DNA from 2 places in the Laceyella putida genome. Region 1 is predicted to be linked to the other one. Evidence: a T-box and tRNA genes for the amino acid it is inferred to sense, from the RefSeq annotation. Region 1 holds a T-box; the other holds one or more tRNA genes.
What was found. The T-box of region 1 lies ahead of serS (serine--tRNA ligase). A T-box ahead of a tRNA ligase gene usually reads a tRNA of that ligase, here a tRNA-Ser.

Region 1 (4,832 bases):
TTCACGGACACAGCATGGGGATTTATGAATCAATCCTCGACAAGGTGCGTCAGTAAAAAACGGAACCGCTTAAAGAGTAGAGGTTTGAACTGGCCGCCGATAGATGACAAGCCGCTTCATCCCATGAACGGGAATGCTCCTTAAAGTGAAATGAAGATAGGCACATTCTCAAAAAAAACCGCCCCACCATGATGGTAGGACGGCTTCTGTTTGTTTGCCGGAGCGGGTGGGATTCGAACTCTTAAGCGGCGCGGCGGAATTTGAGAAGGGTTACACCTACCAAGAGCACCACACCCCCTGCAATGGCGGCGATGGGATAGACTGTAGTGGTCTTGGGTAGCGGTCCACCTTCCCTTGGGTTACCTATAGCTGGGGGTTTTAAAGGAGTAGATTTGCAAGCCTTAAATTGTTTTTCTGTCACTTCTAATGGAAATGTGGCGATTGCAAATCCAGGCTTACGATCTATATAGGTTGAATCAGGCACTAATGCGATCCTTGCTGTATATTTACCTACTGGCACTACATCAAACTCCGCCGAAAATGATGTACTGCGGCTCCCCATCTGATCCTTGATTGCGACACGTGTCCCATCTTGCTTATAGATTTCAATTTCCCACCAGGTGCTAATCTCTTTTGCCCCCAATACTTGTCCGCCAATCTTATGTTTGCAATCTTCAAACTTATACTGATAAGCCATTTCATACTGATGGGGATGTACCTTCACTTTAAGTTTGACTGTACCAGTTAGTTTAAACCCTGCTTTGCCATCTACAACCCCTTCAAAAATAACTGTTACGCTAAACGTTTCTTCAGGAACCATTGGAGATAAATAATGTTCAAAATTAGCTTCATCTCTCAGTCCTTCTACCCCCTGATGAATGATGGGAGTATAATCTTCAATTAGATAAGTCCACGTACCCTTTGCCTCTTTCGCGTTAGTCATATTGGCAAACACATTTCCCATGCCGTCGCCTGTTATCGTAAGTTCAGGAGTTGGTCCTTCCGTCTCGCATTTTGGACTGTCCCCAACAGCTTTCGTCACTTGTTGACCGGCGATTTCAAGAATCCAAGTATCGTATGCAGATTTCCATGGCACGATCTGTTCCGCGTTGCCATGTGCTTTCACTATTCCAGCAAATTTCTCACTGCCACCATGCAAGGACAACATATAGTTTTCATCTTGATCACTGTCATTGGTAATGCGAAGTTTAACGGTTTGGTCATCCGGACGACAATCACTTGTCAGGTTATAACGTGTTGCAGCGTCATTTTCAGTTGCCCATACAGGAGTTCCTAACAACAACACTGTAAATACAAGCAGCCATGTCATCGCCAATGAGAGAAATTTTCTCAAATTCTTCATCCCTTTCCGGGTTGATAAGGGATTGCTCAATCGTTATCACGATTGATACTGCTTAAAAGATCGACGGCAGATGCATCTACTCCTCAAACACCCTTTCATTTATATATTTCGTATAGACAATCATTTTTCTGTTTATATTCACTAAGTTCACCATATTACTACCCATAAACAGCATTTGATTTAGAGAAACAAATGTTTTGCCATTGGCAACGCCTGTTTGAAAGCACGGTCACCAACACAAAAAACGCACTTGCCGTGCATGAACGGCAAGTGCGTTTTTTGTCTCTTATGGCGGAGAGGGTGGGATTCGAACCCACGGATGCCTCACGACATCGGCGGTTTTCAAGACCGCTGCCTTAAACCACTCGACCACCTCTCCACGGCAGATATCACGAGCTACAGATATTAATTATACAGATTTTTTTGCGATTGTCAAATGAAAGTGGAAAATGGGCGAGGAGCGGAGATGCAAAGGGAAAACCGCTCCCACCCCTCTCATTTTCCTATTTTCTCCAAACCGCCCATGTAGGGTTGCAGTGCTTGGGGAATGCGAATCGTGCCATCCGCTTGTTGATGGTTCTCCAGAATCGCGGCCACGGTGCGGCCCACCGCCAAGCCGGAACCATTGAGTGTATGCACAAACTCCGGCTTTGCCTTCGCATCACGGCGGAAGCGAATGTTGGCGCGACGCGCTTGGAAATCGCCGCAATTGCTGCACGAAGAGATCTCGCGATATTGGCCATTGCTTGGCATCCACACTTCCAAGTCATAGGTCTTGGTTGCGCTAAAACCCAAATCTCCTGTGCATAAGGCACTGACACGATATGGCAACTCCAGCAGTTGCAACACCCTTTCGGCGTTGGCCACCATTTTTTCCAGTTCGTCGTACGACGCTTCCGGATGCACCACCTTGATCATCTCCACTTTGTTGAACTGGTGCAAACGGATCAACCCACGCGTATCCCGGCCGGCGGAACCGGCTTCCGAACGGAAACAACCCGTGAAAGCGGTGTAGTATTTGGGCAAGTCTTCACCAGGCAAAATCTCGCCCGCATGGTAGTTTGTCACAGGGACTTCCGCGGTGGGGATCAAGAAGTAGTCTTGGTTATCCGCCAGTTTGAAGGCATCCTCTTCAAATTTCGGCAATTGCCCCGTTCCCGTCATCGCCTGACGGTTGACGATATAAGGCGGAATCACTTCCGTATACCCATGTTCGGCCGTATGCAGATCCAACATGAAGTTGATCAAAGCCCGCTCAAGGCGCGCACCCCAGCCTTTGTAAAACACAAACCGCGATCCGGTCACTTTGGCCGCCCGCTCAAAATCAAGGATGTCCAATTGCTCCGCGATCTCCCAATGGGGCTTCACCTCGAAGCCGGTCTCTCGAATCCCCCCCCAGGCGCGAACCACCACATTTTCTTCTTCCGAAGCGCCCACCGGCACGCTTTCATGCGGCACATTGGGCAAGGTCAGAAGCAATCCCTCCATCTGCTCATCCAGCTGGCGCAGTTCTTCATCCAACCGCTTGATCTCATCCCCCACGCGACGCATCTCCAAAATCTGCGCCTCCGCATCCTCTTTGCGCTTTTTCTTCTCCGCAATCTCTTTTGAAACCACGTTGCGTTGGTTTTTTAGCTGTTCCGTTTGCTGGATCAACTCACGGCGGCGCTGGTCGAGATCGACAAACGCGTTTAAGCTGGTCAAATCGCCCCCCCGTGTTTCCAAGCGTTGTTTGACGTCTTCCAATTGGCTGCGCAGCAACTTGATATCTAACATCAAGACACCTCCCCATAATAAATAAAAAAGGCCTCCATCCTCAGAAGGGACGGAAGGCCCGCGTTGCCACCCTTATTGACCATAAGCCAAGGCTTACAAGTCCACTCTAACGAGATAACGGCTCGCTCCGGCGGCACTTAGGCGGGACAAGCCCACGGTCATGCCTCGCTCCAAGGTGGATTCGCTGTCGATTCGGGGCGATTTGCACCATCCATCGCCTCTCTGAGCCAGAATCCTACAGCTACTCTTCCTTTTCTTCGCGACTCGCTCCGTATAAAAAGTTATTCTATATTATATCCTATTTTGCCGTATTTGTAACCATCGATTCCCGTACCATTTCAACAAAATAGGCATGGAACCGGACATCATCGGTCAATTCGGGATGGAACGCCGCACACAGCAACCGATCTTGACGTGCGGCTACGATTTTGCCATCAATGGTGGACAACACTTCGACCCCGGCTCCCACTTTCTCCACATAAGGGGCCCGGATAAAAACCGCCGGAAACGTATCCGCCACACCCTTGATCTCCAGGTCGGCTTCAAAGCTCTCTCTTTGGCGCCCAAAGGCATTGCGCTTTACCACAATATCCATCAGGTCCAGGTGGGGTTGTTCCAAATTCTCCACTTGCTTGGCAATCATGATCAATCCTGCACATGTGCCGAAGATCGGTTTCCCTTGTTGATGCATCTGCATGATGGGTTCGTTCAATTCATATTGCCGCATCAATTTGCCGATCGTGGTCGATTCCCCGCCAGGAATCACCAATCCATCCAAATCGGCCAACTCATGGCGGTATTTGACGGCCACCGCTTCCGCGCCAGCCAATTCAAGCAGGCGGATATGCTCACGCACCGCTCCCTGTAAGGCCAATACACCAATCTTCATCGCCGAAACCTCCTACCAACCACGCTCTTGCATCCGTTCAGCTGCGCTTAGTTTGGAGATTTCCAGACCGGTCATCGGCTCACCCAATCCCTTGGAGACTTCGGCAATCAGTGCGAAATCTTCATAGTGGGTTGTCGCTTGAACAATCGCTTTGGCATATTTCTCCGGGTTCTCCGATTTGAAGATACCCGAGCCCACAAATACCCCGTCCGCGCCCAGTTGCATCATCAATGCCGCATCGGCCGGTGTCGCCACACCGCCCGCCGCAAAGTTTACCACTGGCAAACGGCCGGTTTCATGGATTTGGAGCAATAACTCAAATGGCGCTCCCAGCTGTTTGGCCTCTGCCATCAACTCGTCGCGTGACATGCTTTTCACTTTGCGGATTTGGCTTTGCATCATGCGCATATGGCGGACCGCTTCCACGATATTCCCCGTGCCCGGTTCCCCTTTGGTGCGGATCATCGAAGCCCCTTCGCCAATCCGGCGCAAAGCTTCACCCAAGTCACGTGCGCCACAGACAAAAGGCACGGTGAATTGTGATTTATCGATGTGGAACAGATCGTCTGCCGGCGTCAGCACTTCGCTTTCGTCGATGTAGTCTACTCCCATCGCTTCCAAGAGACGCGCTTCCACAAAATGGCCGATCCGCGCTTTCGCCATCACGGGAATCGTTACCGCATTCATCACTTCTTCGATCACTGTTGGGTCAGCCATGCGCGCCACGCCACCGGCTGCACGAATATCAGAAGGAACGCGCTCGAGCGCCATAACCGCTACAGCACCCGCTTGTTCGGCGATCTT
Region 2 (4,832 bases), on a different contig from region 1:
ATTACAATCTCTCTTTCACTTCCGTTGTGGATCCCAAGATTTCGCCAACCAATTTGAAGATGATCAAGAGTTTGGGAGCCAATGTCGTGATGGTAGACGAGCCCGATGACCAAGGGGGTTATCTCAAGACCAGAATCAGAAAGGTTCAAGAACTGCTTGAGATGGTTCCCAACAGTGTTTGGATTAACCAGTACGCAAATGAAAACAACTGGAAAGCGCATTACCACGGAACAGGTGAAGAGATGGTCCAGCAATTAATCACGAGCGGTGAGAAGGCGGATATCCTGGTTGCCCCAGTCAGCACGACAGGTTGCATCATGGGGACATCCAGAAGGTTGCGGGCACAATACCCCGATATAAAAGTGATTGCGGTGGATGCGGTGGGTTCGATCATTTTTGGGGCTCCGCCAGCCTCAAGGGAAATTCCGGGAATCGGTTCCAGTCGGGTGCCGGAACTTCTTAATCCAACGGAAGTGGATGAGGTGATTTATGTGAATGATGCCGAATCTGCCATGGGGTGTCGGGAGCTGTTGGAAAAGGAAGGGATCTTTGCCGGTGGATCTTCGGGTTCCGTGATTGCGGCGATTAAAAAATTGGTTCCTACATTGGAAGGGAATTGCAATATTGTAACAGTTTTTCCGGATAGGGGAGATCGATATATCGATATGGTTTATGATGACCAGTGGCTGGCAAAGTTGATGTGAAGTGAATTTGCCAATAAAATGGTTAACCATGTGGCCTTCCAAGGGAGGGCCACTTTTTTCATTCAAAAAAATACCATGGGAAAATGGGTGAATCCTTCAATAAATGATCAAATTCTTAAAGTATAGTGTCTATGACTAAAAAATTCGGAGAGGATGTCAGTCGTGAATAATCAGCAACGATATTGGATTCGACGAGTTTTGCTTTTAGTAATGTTAGGGTTACTGGGATATGCGCTCTTCCAATCAATGTCGGAACCTGACGATGCCAATTTAGAAGTGGGGGAAGAAGCGCCTAATTTTGAGTTTCAAACATTGGAAGGAAAGAAAGCGGAACTGAGTGATTATAGAGGGAAAGTGGTATTGCTCAATTTTTGGGCAACGTGGTGCAAGCCATGTCGCACAGAAATGCCTGACATGCAAGGGACGTATAACAAGTTTAAAAATCGCGAGGTTGAGATCCTTGCTGTTAATATTGCCGAGCAACCGGTAACGATCAATGGATTTGTAAGATCTCTGGGATTAACCTTTCCGATTGGGCTTGATCCGCAAAAAGAAATCACAAAAATGTACAAGGTTGGTCCCATTCCCAGCTCTTTTTTCATCGATGCAAATGGGAAGATCACCGGAATATATCAGGGGCAAATGAATGCTTCGCAGATTGAGCAAGGAATCTTGGATGCTTTGAAATAAGCTTGATGAATAGAGGGAGGACATGAAGGTAGTACTTATTATATAAGGGAAATGATAAATGGAAAAAGTCGGGTTTACTTTCCCGACTTCTTATTTTTCCGTAAAATCTTGAATTCGCTAATATCGATGGGGCGATCAATTTCCACTACATGGACATAGCCTTTATAGGCTCGTTTTACTGTAAAGATATCCCCATTATCATAGTGACCGCTGTTCACTTCTAATTGGCTTGCGTTACAAATGAGTATTTGATCTCCTGCTTTTGGTTTCTTCCTCCACCACATTGAGTTACAATCCTCCATTAACATTGGATTTGTTTTGCGATCTCTTTGTAAAGAAGCTTTTCTCTTTTATTACCTTATAAAAAATATGTGTTTATTTAATGGAGAATCTTAGTGTGTAAAAATTTGCAAGACTGACTGTTGATCTGTTAATGGCTCGGTAAAAAAGTTGAAAATGTTGATGAACATTGGTCGCGAAAAGTCCATTCCCTTTGATGTGCAAGGAATGATTGACGAGATGCTGGAAATTGCGCCAATGACGGGTGGTGAACATGGGGAGCATATGGAATTAGAAAAAAAAAAAAAGATGGATTCAAATATGGATATGGAGCACTAACTAAAAGGCCAATTCAGGCCTTTTAGTTTTGTTTACTCAAAAGTATGAGTTGTATATGACAAGTAATATCCTGCAAATAATCAAATTTTCTACATAAATTCTACACATTGTAATATTTTAAATGTGCCAAGGAATGAGAGCATCTAAGCGGAGGAGTACCCAAGTGGTTAAAGGGGACGGTTTGCTAGACCGTTAGAGGGCGATAATCGCTATGCGTGGGTTCGAATCCCACCTCCTCCGCCAAACCCTATAACTTCATCTCAATCTTTTTAGCACTAGGAAAATCCCTTAACTTTTTCCCATGGCTATATTTCACACTTTCCAAAAGGAGAGTGTCTTTTTTTATATGTATGGGATTTTAGATATTAAGCGAGATGATTCGCTCTAAAAATTGAAACATCAATTAGTTGAAATTCTCAACTCGTTTCATTAACCTTTTTTCGTTTTTTCAGTACCAGATATCCTAATCCAATTGTAAGCAGCGTAAGTGTTAATTTAACAGCATTCTCCTTGATGTGTATAAGACCATAACCAATCCATACTTCAAGGGCGATGGACGGGATCTTTCCGATGGCGGTGGACAGAAGAAAAGTAGAAAAGGGTATTGCGGTTAGCGCACCGACGAGATTGACAGCCCCTGCAGGTATAAAAGGAGTGATCCTAGCAAGAATCAATGCGAGTAATTGCCTGATAAGCGACAACTGGTTTAATGATTGAATCCATTTCCAACTTTCATGACGTTTGATCTTTGCTATCCGAATTCCTTTGCGATAAAACAGGAAAGCGATGATGGAACCAATTACTTCCCCAAGCCAAGATAAAAAACCTCCGAACCAAGGACCCCAAATAAATACATTGATGGTGGTGATAAAGACAGAAGGAATAAAACCAATAACATTAATGATTCCATTGATTAACAGACTAATGGGAATGGACCAGAAACCAAGTTCAGAGAGAAATTGTGTCAGTGACTTTACCATAAAGACCTCCATCAAATAACTTGTCAATTCTTGCAGAACGGGTCCTCTTCTAGGTGGTTCCATAAACTGATCGTGAGGCACCGTATATTCCTCCCTGCATGTATTTCGTTATATTGTATGCTCCCCAACAGTGATTAGGCATTTGTCTTGTTTGTCCACTGAAATTTAAGTTGAAACAGAAATTTTTCTAAATACCCAATTACTTATCACACTGACCAAAATGATAAATAAACCAATAATCTGTTCAAGAGAAAACCCTAAATAGAACGTGGTTGTGAATTCAAAAAATGAAATGATAAACAAACCAATTCCCCAAGATAATAGTGAGAAGGCAAATAATTGCCCATTTCCCAACTTGTATGTTGACTGGAGTCAAGTCTGGATCAGGCAAATGATGGAAATGATCGCGTAATATATGTTCACTGGATGATATTTATAAATGGGATTCTCAATGGAGATCTCCCATGGCAATGTCGTGTATTTGCCATAATTCCAGAAAAGGTGATAAAAAAGAAGTGCCGTATTGATACAAAGTAAAAAATGATTGGGATTGCTCCGAGCAAAACAACCATCTTTGCATTGACCATAAAAGGACCTACATTTATTATTTCCGCCATATCTATTACCTACTTGGAAAGCAGATTTTCAAACTTTTCTTCTAATGTTTTTGGATCAACAATTCCCGACACCTTATCCACAATGATTCCGTTTTTGTCGATGAAGTAAGTTGTTGGGATGGCAAAGGCTTTATAGGTTGATGCGACTTGGTTATCAGTGTCTAAAACGATGGGGAAGTTCAATTTAAATTCTTCCTTATAGAGCTTTACATTAGCTATAGAGTCTCTGCCTGTTAAATTCACTCCATAAACCTCTATTGCCCCTAGTTGAGCTTTTTTAAAGTTGGTGCTTCCAGTCGACAGGGTCCGCACCAGGAAGCCCGAAAAAGATTTTTTATCCAGGGATGTCAGAGTAAAACGAGGGGCTTTAAAGCCAACTTCGGCAACTTCTTAACGCTGGATCGTTTGTAAAGAGCTAGTCTGATCTTTATTTTGATAAATAGCGATGTCTGTGGAGCTGGCTTCGCACTGAAAAAGCCCTAGTGTACACCTTAGTCGTTAGGTCCGGCTACGCAATCAATAGTAAAACGATGATAGTAAGAAAGGTTTTGCGTCGCATAAAACCATCTCCCAAGTTAGATTGACCAGTAAGTAATCGTGTCACTAATGCCAAGAAGTATAAATATCATTCCACCCAATGTTTGAATCCAGTTACTTGTTTTCCTGGCTATTCTAAGTATTGAACGATCCAGGTCGAAACAACTGGAGAGCCCTACGATCAACAGCAAAGGAAGGGTTGTTCCTAGGGCAAAGATGGATGGAAGGATGAATCCGTATGATGACTGGATGGCAATGGGCATGACCCCGCCAAAAAATAGAGTAAACATGGTCGGACAGAATCCTAACGAGAGAAGAATCCCCATCAGAAAAGCCCCTTTATTGCCAGTCACATTTTTAATAAGAGGATGGAAAGATAACCGATAAAAAAATTTCGGAAACCGGATCAGCTTCAATAGAACAAGACCCATCAGAATAAAAGTGGGACCCACCAGTTTACGGGTAATGACAAAGATGGGAATGGACTCAGTTGAAATCGTATTGCCAAATCCCCAAAAGAGAAAACCGAACACAGAAAAAACTAAAATTTTGCCCATAAAAAACAACATGAATTCGACGCGGGAAAACTTCAATTGCATATAGCGGTTGCTGAAGTAAGTGATTGCCCCGATATTGCCCGTAAGTTGACAGGGGGCAATGGAACCGACAAATCCCAAAAAAAGAAC

Region 2: it encodes a tRNA-Ser, which carries the amino acid that the T-box ahead of serS (serine--tRNA ligase) is inferred to sense. The anticodon was not compared.

What each region holds. Positions count from the first base shown of each region.
Region 1 covers NZ_JBHTBW010000006.1:317,362-322,193, reverse strand. Annotated here, with positions in the region: gene ACFQNG_RS03260 (hypothetical protein) at 242-1,354, opposite strand; tRNA gene ACFQNG_RS03255 (tRNA-Ser) at 1,653-1,742, opposite strand; gene serS (serine--tRNA ligase) at 1,859-3,139, opposite strand; T-box leader at 3,182-3,406, opposite strand; gene pdxT (pyridoxal 5'-phosphate synthase glutaminase subunit PdxT) at 3,438-4,028, opposite strand; gene pdxS (pyridoxal 5'-phosphate synthase lyase subunit PdxS) at 4,041-4,832, opposite strand, start outside.
Region 2 covers NZ_JBHTBW010000038.1:16,860-21,691, forward strand. Annotated here, with positions in the region: gene sbnA (2,3-diaminopropionate biosynthesis protein SbnA) at 1-704, shown strand, start outside; gene resA (thiol-disulfide oxidoreductase ResA) at 867-1,394, shown strand; gene ACFQNG_RS11995 (hypothetical protein) at 1,469-1,678, opposite strand; gene ACFQNG_RS12000 (hypothetical protein) at 1,845-2,012, shown strand; tRNA gene ACFQNG_RS12005 (tRNA-Ser) at 2,162-2,255, shown strand; gene ACFQNG_RS12010 (TVP38/TMEM64 family protein) at 2,429-3,073, opposite strand; gene ACFQNG_RS12015 (TlpA family protein disulfide reductase) at 3,619-3,921, opposite strand; gene ACFQNG_RS12020 (urease accessory protein UreH domain-containing protein) at 4,185-4,832, opposite strand, start outside.